2 regions of the Halomonas sp. G11 genome follow, and region 2 is predicted to be linked to the other one. Evidence: predicted binding sites of a transcription regulator. Region 2 holds the regulator's gene; the other holds the start of a gene.
What was found. Region 2 encodes PhoB, which activates phosphate uptake and scavenging genes when phosphate is short. Its sites were predicted from a motif close to TGTCATANNNNTGTCANA; they were not measured.
Positions count from the first base shown of each region.

Region 1: a site for PhoB is predicted at 4,332-4,349, ahead of phnD (phosphate/phosphite/phosphonate ABC transporter substrate-binding protein). Genes of this name have one in related genera too.

Region 1 is NZ_LYXG01000005.1:71,673-80,559, reverse strand. It holds gene ADS46_RS03285 (DUF1853 family protein) at 1-355, opposite strand, end outside; gene ADS46_RS03280 (hypothetical protein) at 496-2,424, shown strand; gene ADS46_RS03275 (bifunctional diguanylate cyclase/phosphodiesterase) at 2,530-4,290, shown strand; gene phnD (phosphate/phosphite/phosphonate ABC transporter substrate-binding protein) at 4,398-5,363, shown strand; gene phnC (phosphonate ABC transporter ATP-binding protein) at 5,440-6,282, shown strand; gene phnE (phosphonate ABC transporter, permease protein PhnE) at 6,279-7,112, shown strand; gene phnE (phosphonate ABC transporter, permease protein PhnE) at 7,158-7,973, shown strand; gene ADS46_RS03250 (C40 family peptidase) at 8,040-8,519, shown strand; gene ADS46_RS03245 (putative bifunctional diguanylate cyclase/phosphodiesterase) at 8,752-8,887, shown strand, end outside.
Region 2 is NZ_LYXG01000006.1:91,677-100,563, forward strand. It holds gene phoU (phosphate signaling complex protein PhoU) at 27-755, shown strand; gene cysZ (sulfate transporter CysZ) at 838-1,572, shown strand; gene phoR (phosphate regulon sensor histidine kinase PhoR) at 2,096-3,418, opposite strand; gene phoB (phosphate regulon transcriptional regulator PhoB) at 3,421-4,110, opposite strand; gene ubiA (4-hydroxybenzoate octaprenyltransferase) at 4,207-5,097, opposite strand; gene ADS46_RS03905 (chorismate--pyruvate lyase family protein) at 5,133-5,636, opposite strand; gene ADS46_RS03910 (NAD(P)/FAD-dependent oxidoreductase) at 5,793-6,962, shown strand; gene ADS46_RS03915 (HU family DNA-binding protein) at 7,032-7,343, shown strand; gene ADS46_RS03920 (hypothetical protein) at 7,343-7,699, shown strand; gene ADS46_RS03925 (LysR family transcriptional regulator) at 7,761-8,705, shown strand; gene ADS46_RS03930 (aldehyde dehydrogenase family protein) at 8,684-8,887, opposite strand, start outside.

The sequences.
Region 1 (8,887 bases), on a different contig from region 2:
GCATGTCAAGCTCGCCCAAGGTAATGCGCTTGCGGGTAATGCGCAGGTTATGGCCCAGCAAACAGGTGTTGGGCGCGCGATCCAGCAGCCAGTGCCACAGCCGCTCATGGTAATGGCCCATCCGGTTTGCCCGTTGGCCGTTGCCTGCCAAGATCGGTATTGCCAAGCGCTGCAGCCAGTCATCCAGCGACTCGCCCAGGCCGAGTTCTTCAAGGCTCGGGCGACCTGCCTGAGGGAAGGAGGGTGGCAACTCGATTACGTCCGGGGTCACCGCCAGCCACGCAAGATCGCGCAACGTCACGTCCTGATGCGTTGACGACACGCCTTCCAGTGGCGGTGTGTTGATGGCTAGCATGACACCTCCTGATCAAGTGACGGCTCTCGCCGCTTGAGAAATACGGTATCGTGTTATGGCGTTGACGGGTAGCGGCACCGCTCGAATGTATCAGCCGTGGCGCGTTGCCATTTGGACGATGAGTAGACAAGGAGCCATCAATGAGCCACCCCGCGGCAGCCCTCCCGGATGTACTGGTTGGTCCTATTCTGCGCCGCATCACCCCATCACGTTGGGTGATGTGGTGCCTGACGTCGCGGCCGCTCACCATGTCCCTGGTGTTGCACCCCGGAGAGCCGCAAGCGCAGACGTATCCGCTCGCGGCTTACCAGCAATGCCTGCCGGTCGGGCAGCATGCGTTTATCCATTTGATCGACGTGCCCTTGGCGAGCCCTTTGCCCCGGGATGAGCGCATTGCCTATGACCTGAAGGTGCAGCAGCGCGATGGCGGTTACCTGTCGCTTCCCGAATGGGCGCCGTGGTTATGCTACGACGACCAGGCCTACCCGGGTTGTGTGATCGCCTCGCGGCATCATCGCCTGATGCACGGCTCCTGCCGCAAGCCCCACCATGATAGCGCCGACGGCCTGGTGCGTGCCGACCAGTGGTTGGGCGAGCGTCAGGCGACGCCAGGTGAATGGCCCGCGTGGTTGCTGATGACCGGCGATCAGGTGTATGTGGATGACGTGGCAGGGCCGATGCTGCGGGCAATTCATGCTCTGACGGAACGCCTGGGGCTGGTCGACGAGTATCTGGAAGGGGCGACCATCAGCGACAGCCAGGCGCTCTATGCGTCCCCGGATAGCTACTACCAGCGCAGTCAGTTACTACCGGATATCACCAGCAACGTGGCGCTACGCGAGCGTTTTTTTGGCGGCGTCAAAAAGCCCGTCTTTACCTCGGCCAATGCGCAGAATCACCTGATGACGCTGGGCGAAATGCTGGCCATGTATTGCCTGGTGTGGTCGCCCGTGGCATGGCAGGTCATTGCGCCCACTCAGCCACCACTGAGTGACAAGGACGCTGCGCGCTATCAGCAGGAGCAGGCCGTGATCGAGGCGTTTGTGGCGGGGCTGCCCCAGTGCGCGCGCGCCATGGCGCATTTGCCGAGTCTGATGATCTTCGACGATCACGATGTAACCGACGATTGGAACCTGACCGCCGAGTGGGAGCGCAGTGCCTATGGCCACCCGTTCTCGAAGCAGATTATCGGCAATGCCTTGATCGCTTACCTGCTTTGTCAGGGGTGGGGTAACGCGCCGGAAAGGCTCAACCCGCTGATTGACGAGACCAAGGCGATGCTTGAGTCGGTAGACAGCACCGGCTATCTCGCCACCGTTGCCCAGGATGGGCTGATTGACAGCCTGCTGGCGTTCCAGAGCTGGGCGTTTCAGGTCGCCGGCGAACCGCCATTGATCGTGCTGGACACGCGTACGCGCCGCTGGCGTAACGAGCGACACCCGCAGCGCCCTTCCGGGTTGATGGATTGGGAGGCGCTGATCGAAATGCAGCAGGCGTTGATCGGAGCGCCCAGCGCGGTGATCATTTCTCCCGCGCCGATGTTTGGCGTCAAGCTGATCGAAGGCATCCAGAAGCTGTTTACCCTGGCGGGCAAACCGCTGATGGTCGACGCCGAAAACTGGATGGCGCATCGCGGGGCCGCAAACGTGCTGCTGCAGATTTGGCAGCATTCCAAAACCCCCGGCAACTACGTGATCCTGTCCGGCGATGTGCACTACTCCTTTGCCTACGACATCGTGGTGCGTCACCGCAAGCAGGCGCCCAGGCTATGGCAGATCACCTCCAGCGGGGTCAAAAATACCTTTCCCGATTCGCTGTTGGACACCTTCGATCGGCTCAATCGCTGGCTGTATGCCCCCTGGTCACCGCTCAACTGGTTTACCAAACGACGTAAACTGAGTGTTCACCCCCGGGACCCCGACCGTGCAAGTGCTGGCGAACGGCTTTGGAACGCCAGCGGTATCGGGCTGGTGACCCTCGACGAACACGGCTGCCCGGTCGACATTCGCCAGCTGGACGCCAGCGGAGGAGAAGCCTGTTTTCCACCGCCCGATATACCGGCGCGTTAGGGGTTATAGCGGCTGTCATCATTTCGTCACGGTATTGGCCCACGCTTAGCGAATGGATAAAAACGCTAGGGATAACCGATTGTTATTTAATGTGACGAACAGGCAATGACCGCACAAGAAGCGCAGTGGCTTAACCGCATCATTCATACAGAAGACTTGCAGGTTCTTTTCCAGCCCATTGTGGATGCCAGCCAGCAAGCCATCTATGGGTACGAGGCATTGGTGCGTGGGCCTCGCGCCTCCCCCCTTTATTCACCGCTGCGGTTGTTTGAAGTCGCCACTCAGGCAGGGCTTCTGGTGGAGTTGGACCTGCTTTGCCGTCGCCTGGCAATCTGTCGCTTTGCAGAGCTTCAGCTACCCGGCCTGCTATTTCTGAACGTCATGCCGCTCACCATCCTGGAGCGTGATTTTCGCGAAGGCTTGACGCTAGGCTTCATTCGCGAAAGCGGCCTTCCTCCAGAACGTGTCGTGATCGAGCTGACGGAGCATGTGCCCATTCATGATTACCAGTTGATGCGCCAGGCCGTGGATCACTATCGCCAGATGGGCTTTCAGGTGGCCTTGGACGATCTCGGCGCAGGCCACTCAAGCCTGCGCCACTGGTCGGAGCTGCGCCCGGACTTCGTCAAACTGGATCGCCACTTTATTTCGGGCATTGACCAGGAGCCCGCCAAGCGCGAGTTTCTGCGCTCCATTCTGGATGTCGCGCGTAGCCTGGACTGCCAGTTGATTGCGGAGGGTGTTGAAACCGCCGCTGAGCACCTGTGCCTATGGGAGCTTGATCGTGGCCTGGCCTTGCTTCAAGGGTTTTATTTTGCCAGGCCCAGCACGGAGCCACCGCTGCAACTGCATATGCGGCTGCCTGCCGCTAAACCGCAGGCAAGCCCGGCGGGACGAACGGCCCGTTCGATCTGTCAGGCGATTGACGCGGTCACCCCCAACTGCGCTGTTCTCACGCTGGCCGAGCGCTTTCGACAACAGACGAGTCTTCGCTGCGTGGCGGTGGTCGATGACGGCAAGCCCGTGGCCGTGGTACGCCGTAATGCGTTTTTAACCTTGTTTACTAACCCCTACAGCCATGCGCTTTATGCCAAGCGTTGCGTGCTGGATGTCGCCGACAACAAGTCATTGATCACCAATGCCAGTACCCCGCTGGAAATATTGAGTCAGCAACTGACGGATAGCCGCGATATCGAGCAGGAAGACTTTGTGATTGTCGACGAAAACAGCCACTACCTGGGCATGGGCAATATTGTCGACCTGTTGCGTGAAATTACCGCCATCCAGGTTCGCCAGGCGCGCCACGCCAACCCGCTTACCGGCTTGCCAGGCAATATCCTGATCAATGAAACCCTGGGGCGCTACCTGAATGCCGGTGAGGGGGTGGCCGCTGCCTATGTCGACCTGGACAATTTCAAGGCCTTTAACGACGCCTACGGCTATGCCCGTGGCGATCATATGATCATTTCGTTATCCCGGCTGCTGGAGGCTCAGGTGGATAGCGTCGGTGGCTTTATCGGCCATATCGGCGGGGATGATTTCATGCTGCTGCTGCCGTTGGCGCATTGGGAAAAAGCGTGCCAGCAGATCCTGCATCATATGGAATTGATGGCCCCCGGGTTTTATGAAGAGGACGACCGCAAGCGTGGTGGAATTCACATTGAAAACCGGCAGGGAACAATCAGCTTTTTCCCGTTCGTCAGCGTCTCGATTGCTGTCAAGCCGATTCCTCCCGCCGCCGACTGTAAGGCCCTGGATGTCGCTGCCGAGCTTTCGGAGTTAAAAAAGCAGGCCAAAAAAATTCCTGGCAACAGCCTGTTTGTCGAGCGACGTAGCCGCAACATTGCCAGCTCCAAGGCGGAATGACACATTACGTTCGTCAAAACGTCATCAATGGGTCATCTGAATGTCCCGCTCCTGTCATATGAGCGCGTCAGTATCGTTGTGTCTTCTAACAACGCATCAGGTGATCCATGCAGACGTTATCTCTTCCTCGTACCCTCATCAGCGCCGCCGTTGCCAGTGCCTTTGCCTTCTCCGCCGTGGCGGTTCAGGCCGATCTTTCCAGCCGCTACCAGGATTCGGATGGCGATCTGATCGCGGATGTACCCAGCGATGAGTCCCAGTGGGTTGACCCGGATACGCTGGTGTTTGCCTACACGCCGGTGGAAGACCCTGCGGTCTATGCCGATGTCTGGTCTGACTTTCTTGATCACTTGAGTGAGGCTACAGGCAAAGAGGTGCAGTTCTTCCCGGTGCAGTCCAACGCTGCCCAGCAGGAAGCCATGCGCGCGGGCCGGTTGCACGTCGCCGGTTTTAACACTGGCGGCGTTCCGGTGGCGGTCAACTGCGGTGGTTTCCGCCCGTTCGCCATGATGGCCGCCGAGGACGGCAGCTTCGGTTACGAAATGGAGATCATCACCTATCCGGGCAGCGGCATCGAGTCCGTTGAAGATCTGGAAGGTCGTCAACTGGCGTTCACTTCCGAGACGTCCAACTCCGGTTTCCGTGCACCTTCCGCGCTGCTGCGCTCCGAGTACGATATGGAAGCGGGAGAAGACTTTGAAACAGCGTTCTCCGGTTCCCATGACAACTCGATTCTCGGCGTGGTCAACGAAGACTACGAAGCGGCCGCCATCGCCAATTCTGTCGCCCGCCGCATGCTGGCGCGTGACGTCGTCCAGGAAGGCGATTACGAAGTCATCTACACCTCCGATACGTTCCCGACCACTGCCTATGGCACGGCCCATAACCTGGCCCCCGAACTGGCAGAGGACATCCAGGACGCCTTCTTCAGCTACGACTGGGAAGGCACGGCCCTGGAAGAAGAGTTCGCTAACTCCGGCGAAGCGCAGTTCATTCCGATTACCTATGAGGATAACTGGGCGGTAATTCGCACCATCGCTGACGCCAATGGAGTGACCTACGACTGCGACTGATCGCGGGATAGAGGTTGTTAACCGGCCAGGAAGGCGCGCCTTTCTGGCCGTTTCGCTATACACGCGAGGTAAGAAAATGTTGACACTCAGTGGTGTCGCCAAGCGCTACCCAACCGGGGACCGGGCGCTGACCGATATCGATTTGACACTCCCCAATGGCCAGGTGATGGCGCTGATTGGGCCATCCGGTGCCGGTAAAAGCACCCTGATTCGCTGTGTGAACCGGCTGGTAGAGCCCACCCAGGGCAGCATTCGCCTGGAAGATACCGAGCTCACCAAGCTTTCAGGCCACAAGCTGCGTCATGCGCGGCGTTCCATGGGCATGATTTTCCAGGAGTACGCCCTGGTTGACCGGCTCACGGTGATGGAAAACGTACTCTCCGGTCAGCTGGGTTACGTGGGGTTCTGGCGCAGCTTTCTGCGCCGCTACCCCCAGGAAGCGGTGGTGGAAGCGTTTCGGCTGTTGGAGCGGGTTGGCTTGACCCACGCCATCGATAAACGAGCCGATGCGTTATCGGGCGGCCAGCGCCAGCGCGTGGGGATCGCCCGGGCCCTGTTGCAAAGCCCCAAGCTGCTGTTGGTTGATGAGCCTACTGCCAGCCTGGACCCGAAAACCTCCCGTCAAATCATGCGCTTGATCCGCGAGCTGTGTGCCGAGCGCGATCTGGCGGCGATTATCAATATCCATGATGTGGCGCTGGCGAAGCAGTTTGCCGACCGCATCGTCGGACTGCGGGCGGGTGAAATCGTCTTCGACGGTGACCCCAGTGAGCTCACCAGCGAGATTCTCACCACGATCTACGGCGAGGAGGACTGGGATACCACGCCCGAACCAATGGATGACGAGGTTAGCGAAGACCCGCGCGATACAGCCTCGTACGGCGCGGCCCCCGCAATGGCCGTCGGAGGCGGACGATGAGCGAGCAGGCCGAGATGTTGACAGCGCGCCAGCAAGCGGCGCACCGCGGCGAGTGGCGGCGGCTACCGCTGATCGAAAGCCCGCGGCTGCGCTGGGGCATTGTCCTCGGGGTGTTGGTGTATCTTGTGTTGGCACTGGCCTCGGTGGAGGTGGACTGGGAGCGCGTGGCCGAGGGGGCGGGCCGTGCCGTGAATTTTCTGGGCGCGTTTATGCAGCCCGATTTTGTCAGCCGTTACGACGATATCGTCGCGGGCCTGCTGGAAAGCTTGACCATGACGCTGACCTCCACGGTGATTGGGGTGCTGCTGGCGATACCCGTCGGGCTGGGGGGCGCGCGCAATATTGCACCATTGCCGATTTACACTGTCTGCCGGGCGATCATTGCGGTATCACGCACTTTTCAGGAGGTCATCATCGCCATCCTGTTCGTGGTGATGTTCGGCTTCGGGCCTTTTGCCGGCATGATTACCCTGGCGTTTGCGACGATTGGGTTCATGGCCAAGCTGCTGGCCGAAGACATCGAGGACCTGGATTGGCGGCAGGTCGAGGCAGTGCGCGCCACGGGTGCCAGCTGGTGGCAGACCATGAATCACGCGATTCAACCCCAGGTCATGCCGCGTTTGATCGGGCTTTCCATGTACCGCCTGGATATCAACTTCCGCGAATCTTCGGTCATCGGGATTGTCGGCGCAGGCGGTATCGGGGCCACCTTGAACACCTCGCTGAGCCGCTACGAATATGATACCTCCGCGGCGATCCTGCTGATCATCATCGCCATCGTCCTGCTGTGCGAATACAGTTCGAGCCATGTCCGCCGCTGGACCCAATAACCCTGAATCAGTCCTTGCTGAATCGATACTTTGTGGAGAAGTTGAATGCCCGTTTCCACCTCACCTCTGGGTCAACCGGTCTGGCGGCGGCGCACGACCCGCGCGCAATGGCTGCAGTACCTGGCTTGGCTGGCAGGGGTCAGCCTGTTTCTGCTCTGCTGGAAGCTGATTTCGGATAACACCATGTGGGTGTTTGTCGAAGACGCCGGCCGCCAGGGAGCCGACCTGATCAGCCGCATGACCCCACCGGCGTGGGGCTACGCCAATGTCTTGTGGAAGCCCATGTGGGACACCCTGAACATTGCCACCCTGGGCACGGCACTGGGCATTATCATGGCCTTTCCGGTGGCGTTTCTGGCGGCTCGCAATACCACACCGCATCCGCTGATTCGCAGCGCCGCGCTGGTGGTGATCGTGTCGTCGCGCTCGATCAACTCGCTGATCTGGGCAATGCTGCTGGTGACCATTCTGGGCCCCGGCGTGCTGGCAGGCATTATCGCCATTGCCCTGCGCTCCATCGGCTTTGTGGGCAAGCTGCTCTACGAATCCATCGAAGAGATTCATCCCACGCCGGTCGAGGCGATCAGCGCGACCGGAGCAAGCCGCATGCAGGTCATGAACTATGGCGTACTGCCCCAGGTCATGCCGGCGTTTGCCGGTATCAGCGTTTACCGCTGGGATATCAACATCCGCGAATCGACCGTGCTGGGTCTGGTGGGGGCGGGCGGTATCGGCCTGCAGTTGAACGCCTCGATCAACAGTCTTGCCTGGGATCAGGTCAGCGTGATTTTCGTCATGATTTTTGCCACCGTCTTGGTGTCCGAATGGATATCCGCCCGGGTACGCCACGCGATTATATGACCATTTTGCAGAGTGGCGGTGTTTGCGCCATGCTATAGACGAATCGGCCTAAGTAGAGGCGCATCCATGCCCTTCGCGCGCGGTTTACCTGTGGTAGGTGTGCTAATCCTCATGATGGTGTCAGGCTGTGCCAGCCGCGACACCGCGCTCAATGAACGCCTCGACGACGCCCAGGGCTTGTCCATGGAGCGGGCGCTGATTCTTTCCCATGCCCAGCAAGCGCTGGGCACTCCCTACCGCTTTGGCGGTAATTCGCCCGACGGCCTGGACTGCTCCGGGCTGGTGGAAATGGTCTATCGAGCGGCGGGCATTAACGTGCCTCGCACCGCCGACCAGCAGTTTCGCCAACTGGCCACCGTGGATGCCCCGCGCCCCGGTGATCTGCTGTTTTTTGGCTCACGCCAGAAGGCCACCCATGTGGGCATTTACCGCGGGCAGGGGCAGATGATTCACGCCCCCGGCAGCGGCCGCAAAGTGGTGAGTGTGCCGCTGGATATCGACTACTGGCAGCAACGTTTTTTGGGCGCTGCCAGCCCCGCCCCCTGAGTCTTCCCAACGATCAATTTGATGAACCAGATCAATACGCCTTATTCGCCATTACCCTAAAGTTATCTGCCTTTTTCCCGATAATGACATGATCGGATGATTAGCGATGATTTTCGTGTCGCGCAGGGTTTAACAGCAGGTGATAATATAATGAGCCTGCTGTGTATGGGAGGCCTCTGACGCAGCTAAAAATACATTGACGACTATTATAAATTGAGGAGCGCTGGGACGTATGAGCCAGTCTTTCACGACACCAAAGGCGCAGTCTTTGCCTCATTCCCGTGCTTTATCGTTATCCCATGGCGAAGCCGATGCGCTCGACGACTTGGACGCGACTGGACTGTCGGCCCTGCAGCCCGCCCAAGCCG
Region 2 (8,887 bases):
TTACGCAACCCCGTTAGGAGGGCTCCATGGACATTACCAGCGATACTCACAGCCAGCATATCTCGCGCCAATTCAATCATGAGTTGGAAGAACTCAAGACCCACCTGATGGCCATGGGCGGCATGGTGGAAAAACAGGTGCAGGACGCCGTCTTCGCGCTCCTGGAAAGTGACTCGCGGCTGGCCGAGAAAGTCCGCGACAACGACCGTCAGGTCAATGACCTGCAACTGCAGATTGATGACGAGTGCACGCGTATTCTCGCGCGTCGTCAGCCGGCCGCTTCGGATTTGCGCCTGGTGCTCGCCGTCATCCGTGCTACCTCTGACCTGGAACGGATCGGCGATGAAGCCAGCAAGATCGCCCGCAATGCGCTCAGCCTGAGCGAGAGCAGCAACCCCCTTCGCGGGCTGGTGGAAGTGCGCCATATCAGCGAGCACGTGCGTAAAATGTTGCGCGATTCGCTGACCGCCTTTGCCCGCTTCGACACCGAACTGGCCATGCAGGTCGTGCGTGAGGATGAGTTTGTCGATAGTGAATACGGCAGCGCCATGCGTTCCTTGATGACCTTCATGATGGAAGATTCGCGCTCGATCACCTCGGTACTCAGCATCATGTGGGTGCTGCGCGCACTGGAGCGGGTGGGTGACCACGCCAACAACCTGGCCGAGCACGTCGTCTACCTCGTCAAGGGGCTGGATATCCGCCATACCGACCCTGAGACACTGGACCAGCAGGCAGCACCGAAAAAGTCTTGACCTGCCCCCTGATTCCTCATGCAATACGCCCTGGCTGCACGGCAGCCAGGGCGTTGTCATTATTGAGGAGTCACACGTTTTCATGCTAGATGCATTCACTGCCATCAGCCGAGGCACACGTTGTGTCTATAAGCCTGGGCTAAGGCGTTATGTCTTTTTACCCATCCTGGTCAATCTGCTGGTCTACGTCAGCATGTTCAGCTTTGTGATAAGCCGCTTTGAGGGCTGGTTGGCGCATTGGATGAGTATGGTGCCCAGTTGGCTGGACTGGCTGTCGTGGCTTATCTGGCCACTTTTCGTGCTTAGCCTGTTGGTCGTGGTGTTTTTTACCTTCACGCTGGTGACCAGCTTGATTGCGGCACCGTTTTACGGCTTCTTGGCCGCTAAAGTTGAAGTTCAGGTCACCGGGCGTGAACCTCAGGATGATCGGGGGCTGGCCAAAACGACCATTGATGCGCTGGGCCGCGAAATGGTCAAGCTGGGTTATATCCTGCCCCGTGCCGCACTGCTGTTCGTGATTGGCTGGATTCCAGGGCTTAACCTGTTGGCACCCCTGCTATGGGCGCTATTTTCCGCCTGGGTGATGGCCATCACCTATCTGGATTACCCGATGGATAACAACAAGGTAGCGTTTCGCGATATGCGCGGTCGCCTATCGGCTCGCTGGTGGCAAAGCTTAAGCTACGGCGGCCTGGTCACGCTATTGACGTGGATCCCGCTGGCCAACCTGTTTTTGATTCCCGGTGCCGTGGCCGGGGCGGTGCTGATGTGGGACGACCATTATCGCCATGCCCGGTCGGTGACCAAGCGTTCTTGACGTATGCGCAAGGCCAGTATACAGAGGCTGAAAGAAGGGAAAGCTGACGTTGTTGAAAGGCTGACAAAAACAAGACCCCGCCAAGGCGGGGTCTTCGACAGTGATCATTTTAGGCGGTGGTGCTTACCAGCTTCCAATCCTTTTGCGGGACTCCAACCGTGGACGTTACCCTGACTGGCAGTGTGACCGCCTTCTAGACTCATCCAATGAATCTTGAATCATCCCTGCTAATGCAGAACATCCTTGCTCAGCATTGGGCTACTGTCTAAGCGTAGTTACTTTTCTTTGTTTCGTAAAGAAAAGTATCAACAGTTTTCTGCATCTTACAGTGACAGATACTGTCTTACCTAATAGAGAGCAGCCTCTGTGCCAGCTATTCAAATAATGGATTATTCATCAATAATAACAAAGAGTTAAATAATTCTATCCAGACCGCTTGATCGCCAAGGAGTGTCATTTGGATACGCTAGGCATGTGCCGTAATGACACATGTGACGCGGATGCCCAGCAGCGCAGCCGCGAACTATGTAACCGTGGGGACGCTACGCGGCGGCGTGGCAGATGTGCTCAGGCGGGTCGCGGGGAAAACACAGCGGAAACGGGCACCTTCGCCCGGATGCGAGTCGATTTGCAACTGGGCGTCGTGGCGAAGCAATACATGTTTGACGATGGCAAGCCCAAGCCCGGTGCCCCCGGTGGCGGTGCTGCGGCCTTTATCGACGCGATAAAAGCGCTCGGTAAGACGCGGAATATGCACTGGATCAATCCCCTCGCCGTCGTCGCACACTTCGATACAAGCACCCTGACCGAACGCTTTCCAGCGCAGCGTAATCTCGCTGCCAGCGGGCGTATAACGTACCGCATTGAACGCCAGGTTAGAAATGGCACTGCGGATTTCCTGCTCGCTGCCCACCAACTGCGCGGGGTAGTCGCCTTCAATGGTGAGCGTGTGCTGATGCTCGGAAAGCGCCAGCGCATCGGCCCCGACACTGTTTAACAGGGACGTCACGTCCATGGGCTGATGATCCTGTCCACCCTGATCGATTTCCAGCCGCGACAGCAGCAACAGGTCGTTGACCAGGTTTTGCATGCGCTGTGTCTGGGCCTGCATCTGCCCGATGCTGCGCCCTAAACGGGGGGGGAGCTGATCAGCCATCTCGCCATAGGTTTCGAGGTAGCCCGACAATACGGTTAACGGTGTGCGCAGCTCATGGGAGACGTTGGCCACAAAGTCGCGACGCATCTGCTCTAGCTGATGCAGCCGCGTAATATCACGCGCCATGACTAGGCGCTCGTCGTCACCGTAAAGAGTAATCTGGTACTGCAGAATGCGACGCTCATCGATCGGCGACGTGAGCGTCAGCGGCTCACTGTAGTCGCGGGCGTTGAAATAGCTGATGAACCGCGGGTCGCGAAGCAGATTGGTAATATGTTGACCGCGGTCGTGGGCGGTTTGCAGCCCCAACATGTTGCTGGCAGCACTGTTCCACCATTCCAGGTCGCCGTGGCGGTCGAGCATCACCACGCTGTCGCGCATGGCTTCCGAGGATTCCTGAATGCGGGCAAGCGTCGAGCGGAGACGGCTCTGGGTAATGCGTTGGCTTTTTTGATAACGGTACAGACGATCGAACAATTCGCCCCACAGGCCCCTTGCAGCGGGCGGCTCGTCCTGCGGGCGCTGCGTCAGCCAACGGTAGGCGGCGCGCAATTGCCGCAAATGGTAGACCAGACACATCGCGAAGCCACCGGCCAACCCCAGGCCCGGCAGGCCAAGCAGCCAGCCCAGACAGGTGCCGAGTAGCGCCCAACCTAGCAAACGCCACAGTTCACGGCTCCACAAACGCACGGTTAAGCTCGAGCGGAGAAGCGGTAGCCGGTACCGCGAACCGTTTGAATCAAGTTCTGATGCGCGTCACCCAGGGCTTTGCGTAGCCGACGAATATGCACATCCACAGTGCGCTCTTCCACGTACACATTACCTCCCCACACCTGGTCGAGTAACTGGCTGCGTGTGTAGGCCCGTTCCTGGTGGGTCATGAAGAATTGTAACAGCCGGTATTCGGTCGGCCCCATATCCAGGTCTTTACCGTTGGCACTTACCCGGTGGCCCACCGGGTCAAGCAGCAGCCCATTAATTTCGATGGGATCTTCCACACCACGCGGTGTTGCACGGCGCAGCACTGCCTTGAGGCGTGCCACGAGTTCACGGGGCGAAAACGGTTTGGTGATGTAATCATCGGCTCCCGCCTCGAGGCCCTGTATCTTATTGTCTTCTTCCCCCTTGGCGGTGAGCATGATGATCGGCAGTTCGGCGGTGGTTTCCTCGCGCTTGAGGCGCCGGGCCAGCTCGATGCCGCTGGTACCGGGCATCATCCAGTCGAGCAACAGCAGGTCAGGCTGATGATCAACGACCATGGCGTGGGCGTCCTGAGCGTTGTCCGCTTCAAGAACACGGTAGTCGGCCATTTCCAGCGCCACCGCGATCATCTCGCGAATGGATGCTTCATCATCGACGATCAAGACGGTCTTGGCGGTCATTCCAGAGCCTCACGGTGTCCGATAGAAAGTAATCCAGTGACAGGTACATGACGATCACACCATGACTTGATGACAATTCTATGACACTGGCGGAGATTAGCCAGCCGCTGGCCACCAACTCAGCGCAATACCGGCAAACACCAGCAGGCCGGACCAGTGATTATTCAGAAACGCCTGAAAACAGGCATCCCGTTCACGGTGACGGATCAAGCGTTGCTGGTGGACGAAGGTCGCCGCCATCCCCGCCAGGCCGAGCCAGAAAAAACCGCCCAGCCCGATGCGCGCGCCCACCCAGGCCAGCAGTGCCAGCGTGGCCAGTTGAAGCAGCCCAATCACCAGCCGGTCGGCATTACCCAGCAGCACGGCCGTCGATTTAATGCCGATCTTTATATCGTCGTCGCGATCCACCATGGCGTACTGGGTATCATAGGCAACCGTCCACAGTACATTGGCGATGAACAGCAGCCACGCCTCTACCGGCACGTACCCCAGGACTGCACCGAAGGCCATCGGAATCGCCCAGGAAAACGCCGCCCCCAGCACCACCTGGGGGAAATGCGTGTAGCGCTTCATGAACGGGTAGATGAAGGCCAGCACCACGCCGCCTAGCGACAACAGTACGGTAAACCAGTTGGTCAACAGCACCAGCATGAAGGCCGCGGCCACCAGCCCGATAAACAGCAGCTGCGCCTCGGTCTCGCTGATCCGCCCGGTGGCCAGGGGGCGATGCTTGGTGCGTTTGACGTGACCGTCGACGTGACGGTCGGCGTAATCATTGACCACGCAGCCCGCCGCGCGCATGACGTAGACCCCGGCGATAAAAATCAACAGCACATTGCGACCGGGTACGCCCTCAGCAGCCACCCATAAGGCCCATAACGTTGGCCACATCAGCAGCCAGGTGCCAATCGGCCGATCCAGGCGCATCAGCTGTATGAAGTCCGCCAGCCGACTCAACCCGGTTGGCCGCAATAAAGAACGATCCATGCTTACCTCACCCATCCAAGAGACGCTGCCTTAGCCTAGCGCGAAGGCAGCGCAAGATCATCCGTCATGGTCGATAAAAAGTATTCCTGCACCAGCAGCGATAACCCGCCATTCTTACCGCCGTTCTGAAATACCGAGCGGCGCCCCCACAGGCTGCTAATACGATCATCGCCAGGGAAAGCAAAACCAGGCGCATGGCGCGTGGCATACAGCGGGCTACGCACCAGGTCCGGCTGGCGAAACAGCCAACTGCCCAATGAGCGCTCCCCCAGGCGTTCCAGGCACTGGCCCCCGAGCGCCTTGAGGGGAGCCACCGAGCGCGCCACGACCCATGGCGTTTCATCCACGCACAGGGCAACCTCACGGAGCCACGCATAACGCCGGGCTGGCATACCCAGCGCCAGGGCCTCATGCGGCCGGGGAAAGCCGACACCCTGGCGCAACAAACGCACGCGAAAAGGCCGCTCGCCCCCTGCGGAGACAATACGCGCCGTCAGTGAGTCCGTGGAGGCAACCCATTGCCACCACGGCGCGCTCATCGCCGGACGCAGCGCGCTAATGGGACGCCAACATGGCAGATCAGGGGCGGTTCCAACACAGTGACGCGACACCAGAGGCTCCAGGCAATTAAACGATCACCTAGTGTAACATGTGGGCTTTACAGGCTTTTGTCCCACTGACCACTGGATACCCGGATGCCCTCATCACACGCTGAGCTCGTTATTGTTGGCACTGGCATGGCGGGCGTTGGTCTTGCCCGTGCGCTGCGCCGCAAAGGCGATACACGCACCCTGCACTTGATCAGCGCCGATAGCGGCGATGACTATACCAAACCGCTGCTGTCCACCGGCTTCGCCAAGCGCCTGCCGCCCGAAAAGCTCGCACAGCGCAACGCCACGGCGCTTGCCGAATCGCTTGACGCTCGAGTGATCCCTCATACCCCCGTCCGCCAGATTGACGTGGCGAACCGCTCGCTGCGGCTGGAAGATGGCCAAGCGCTTGGCTACGACCGCCTGGTGCTGGCCACCGGCGCCGAACCGCGGGTGCCCATGGCGATACCCGACCCCGTCAAAGCGCATTGCTTTACCGTCAACGACCTTGACGACTACCGCCGTTTTCATCATGCCCTGGGGACAACGCCCGCGCGTGTAGCGGTGATCGGCGCAGGCCTGGTCGGCTGCGAGTTTGCCAACGATCTGCACGCGGGCGGTCATGACGTCACTGTTATAGCCCCCGATGCCACACCGCTTTCCCGCTTGTTGCCTGCCCCCCTGGGCCGCGCACTCGGCGAGGCGTTTGTTGACGCAGGCATCCATCTTGCCCTGGGCAGAACCATCCAGACCATGGCCCTTAATGATGCCCCCGGCGTAACGCTGACGCTGGATAACGACGACACGCTCAACGCCGATGTCATCTTGATGGCGACGGGGTTGACCCCGCGTACCGCTCTGGCCGAGACAGCAGGGCTCACGGTTTCCGCCAGCGGTATCCTGGTGGACCGGCAACTGCGCACCTCTCACCCGGATATCGACGCCCTGGGCGACGTTGCCTGCGTCGATGGCGTCAACGCCATGTACGTCCAGCCGCTGCAAGCCAGCGCCCAGGCGCTGGCCGCCACCCTGTCCGGCACACCCACGGCGGTGCGCTTTGGGGCATGGCCGGTGATCGTCAAAACGCCCCTGTTACCGGTGGTTGCTTACCCACCTGTCCAGCCACCCGAACGCTGGCGGATCGAAGGCGAAGGCGGTGACATGACGGCAATCGCTGAAGATGGAGACGGACGTTTGATTGGATTTGCATTGACAGGCAGCTGCGTGAAAAGGAAAGTGGAGCTTTCCAGAGCAGCCCCTACGCTGCTAGGCTAAATTTCGCGGCGCTGGCGGCTTGGCTGAAATGACGGCCAGGCCTGCAGTGTCCTGACCAACAACACGACAGTGTATCTTGCACGATCATTAAACAAAGGGAGTTTCCTTATGCGTAAACCTGAACTTGCCGCCGCCATTGCAGAAAACGCCGACCTGTCCAAAGACAAAGCGGGCCAAGTCCTCAACGTGATCCTTGATGAAATTACCAACAGCGTTTCCAAAGGCGAAGACGTTGCCCTGATTGGTTTTGGCACCTTTACCGTCCGTGAGCGTGCGGCGCGTACCGGCAAAAACCCGCAGACCGGTGCGCCGCTGCAGATCCCGGCCAGCAAAAATGTCGCCTTCAAGCCAGGCAAAGCGCTAAAGGACGCCGTTTCCTGATGAAGCTCAAGCTGACGCTGTGGCTGTTGGGCTTTCTGCTCAAACGTGCCCTGCGCCGCAAGCCGCGCTTTCGTGAACAATTGGAACGCATGCGCGGCCTTGACTGGGGCATTGCCACAGAAGATTTGGGTACTGCCCGCCATTACCGGATGACGCCAACCAGCATTACCTCTGGTAAGGGACTGCCGGTCGACCTGGACCTTGAACTGCGCTTTCGCGACGACGAGGCCGCTTTACGCATCCTCAAGAAGCCCACGCAGCAAGCCTTCCTCGACGGCATGATCAACGGCGAGGTCCGCCTGGTAGGCGACTCCGCCGATATGAACAAGCTGCAGAAACTGCTCAAGTATTTGTAGCATTTCGCGATTGGCAAAAGGGTACGGGGATCAGCTAACGGCAGGGGTCTAACAGCTATCGATGGACATTCCTCATCAACGCTTGGTGTACTTCCGCGTTACCCTGGAGTCTGGTTCAGTGCGCCGCGCAGCGGCGCGCTTGGACATTGCTCCCTCGGCGGTTAGTCGGCAAATTGCATTGCTGGAAGAAGCCTTGGGAGCCACCCTGATGGAACGTCATCGCGATGGCATTTCGCCTACCCCGGTAGGCGAAATGTTGCTTGAATACTGCGAACGCCGCGGCGCCCTTGATGAAGGGTTTATTGAGTCACTTGAATCCTACCAGCGCATGGAAACCGGCAAGATATCGCTTACCGTCGGTGAAGGGTTTGTCAGTGACCTAGTCGCATCCCCGCTGCATGAATTTACCCAACGCTATGCGGGCATTCAGCTCGATATCCATACCGCAGGCACCTCGGGCATTATTGACGCCATTGTCGACGATCACTCGCACATCGGCTTGATGTTCCATGAGCGAACCCACCCCCAGCTACGCTTCTGGGCATCCAAGCCTCAGCCACTCATGGCCATTCTGCCGCCCGACCACCCGTTAACCAGCCAAACGGCACCGCTCACGCTTACCCAGCTTAGCGACCAGCCCATGGCCATGTGGGACACTACCCATGGGGTGCGTCAAATGGTTGACCAAGCCTTTCAGCAGTCGCGTATAGCCCCGCGCATGGCGATGAATACCAACTCAATGGTGATCTTGGCCCAGTATGTGCGTAGCGGCATGGGCATTACCCTCCTGCCCGCCTTTGCCGTCGCCCACGATTTAGAGCTCGGCACGTTAGTGGCGCGCCCCGTAGATAACCCACTTTTTCAGCGCTCCCAGGCCCACATGGTCACGCGGGTAGGCCGCCAACAGCCCAAGGCCAGTATTCTGCTGCTACGCCACCTGCAGCGCTGGATGCAGGCATTCCGAAACCCCGGCTCGGTAAGCGATCAACCAACACCACTGCCGTAACCAAACGCCACGCTGGCTTCGGGGGCGGTTTCCACCCAGACGCTTTGCGGCACCGTGTATTCGCGCAGTCCATCCAAACCGCTGGAGCGACCAAAGCCGCTATCGCCAAAGCCACCAAAAGGCGACATCACGCTAATCGCCTTGTAGCTATTGATCCATACCGTGCCCGCACGCAGTTGCCC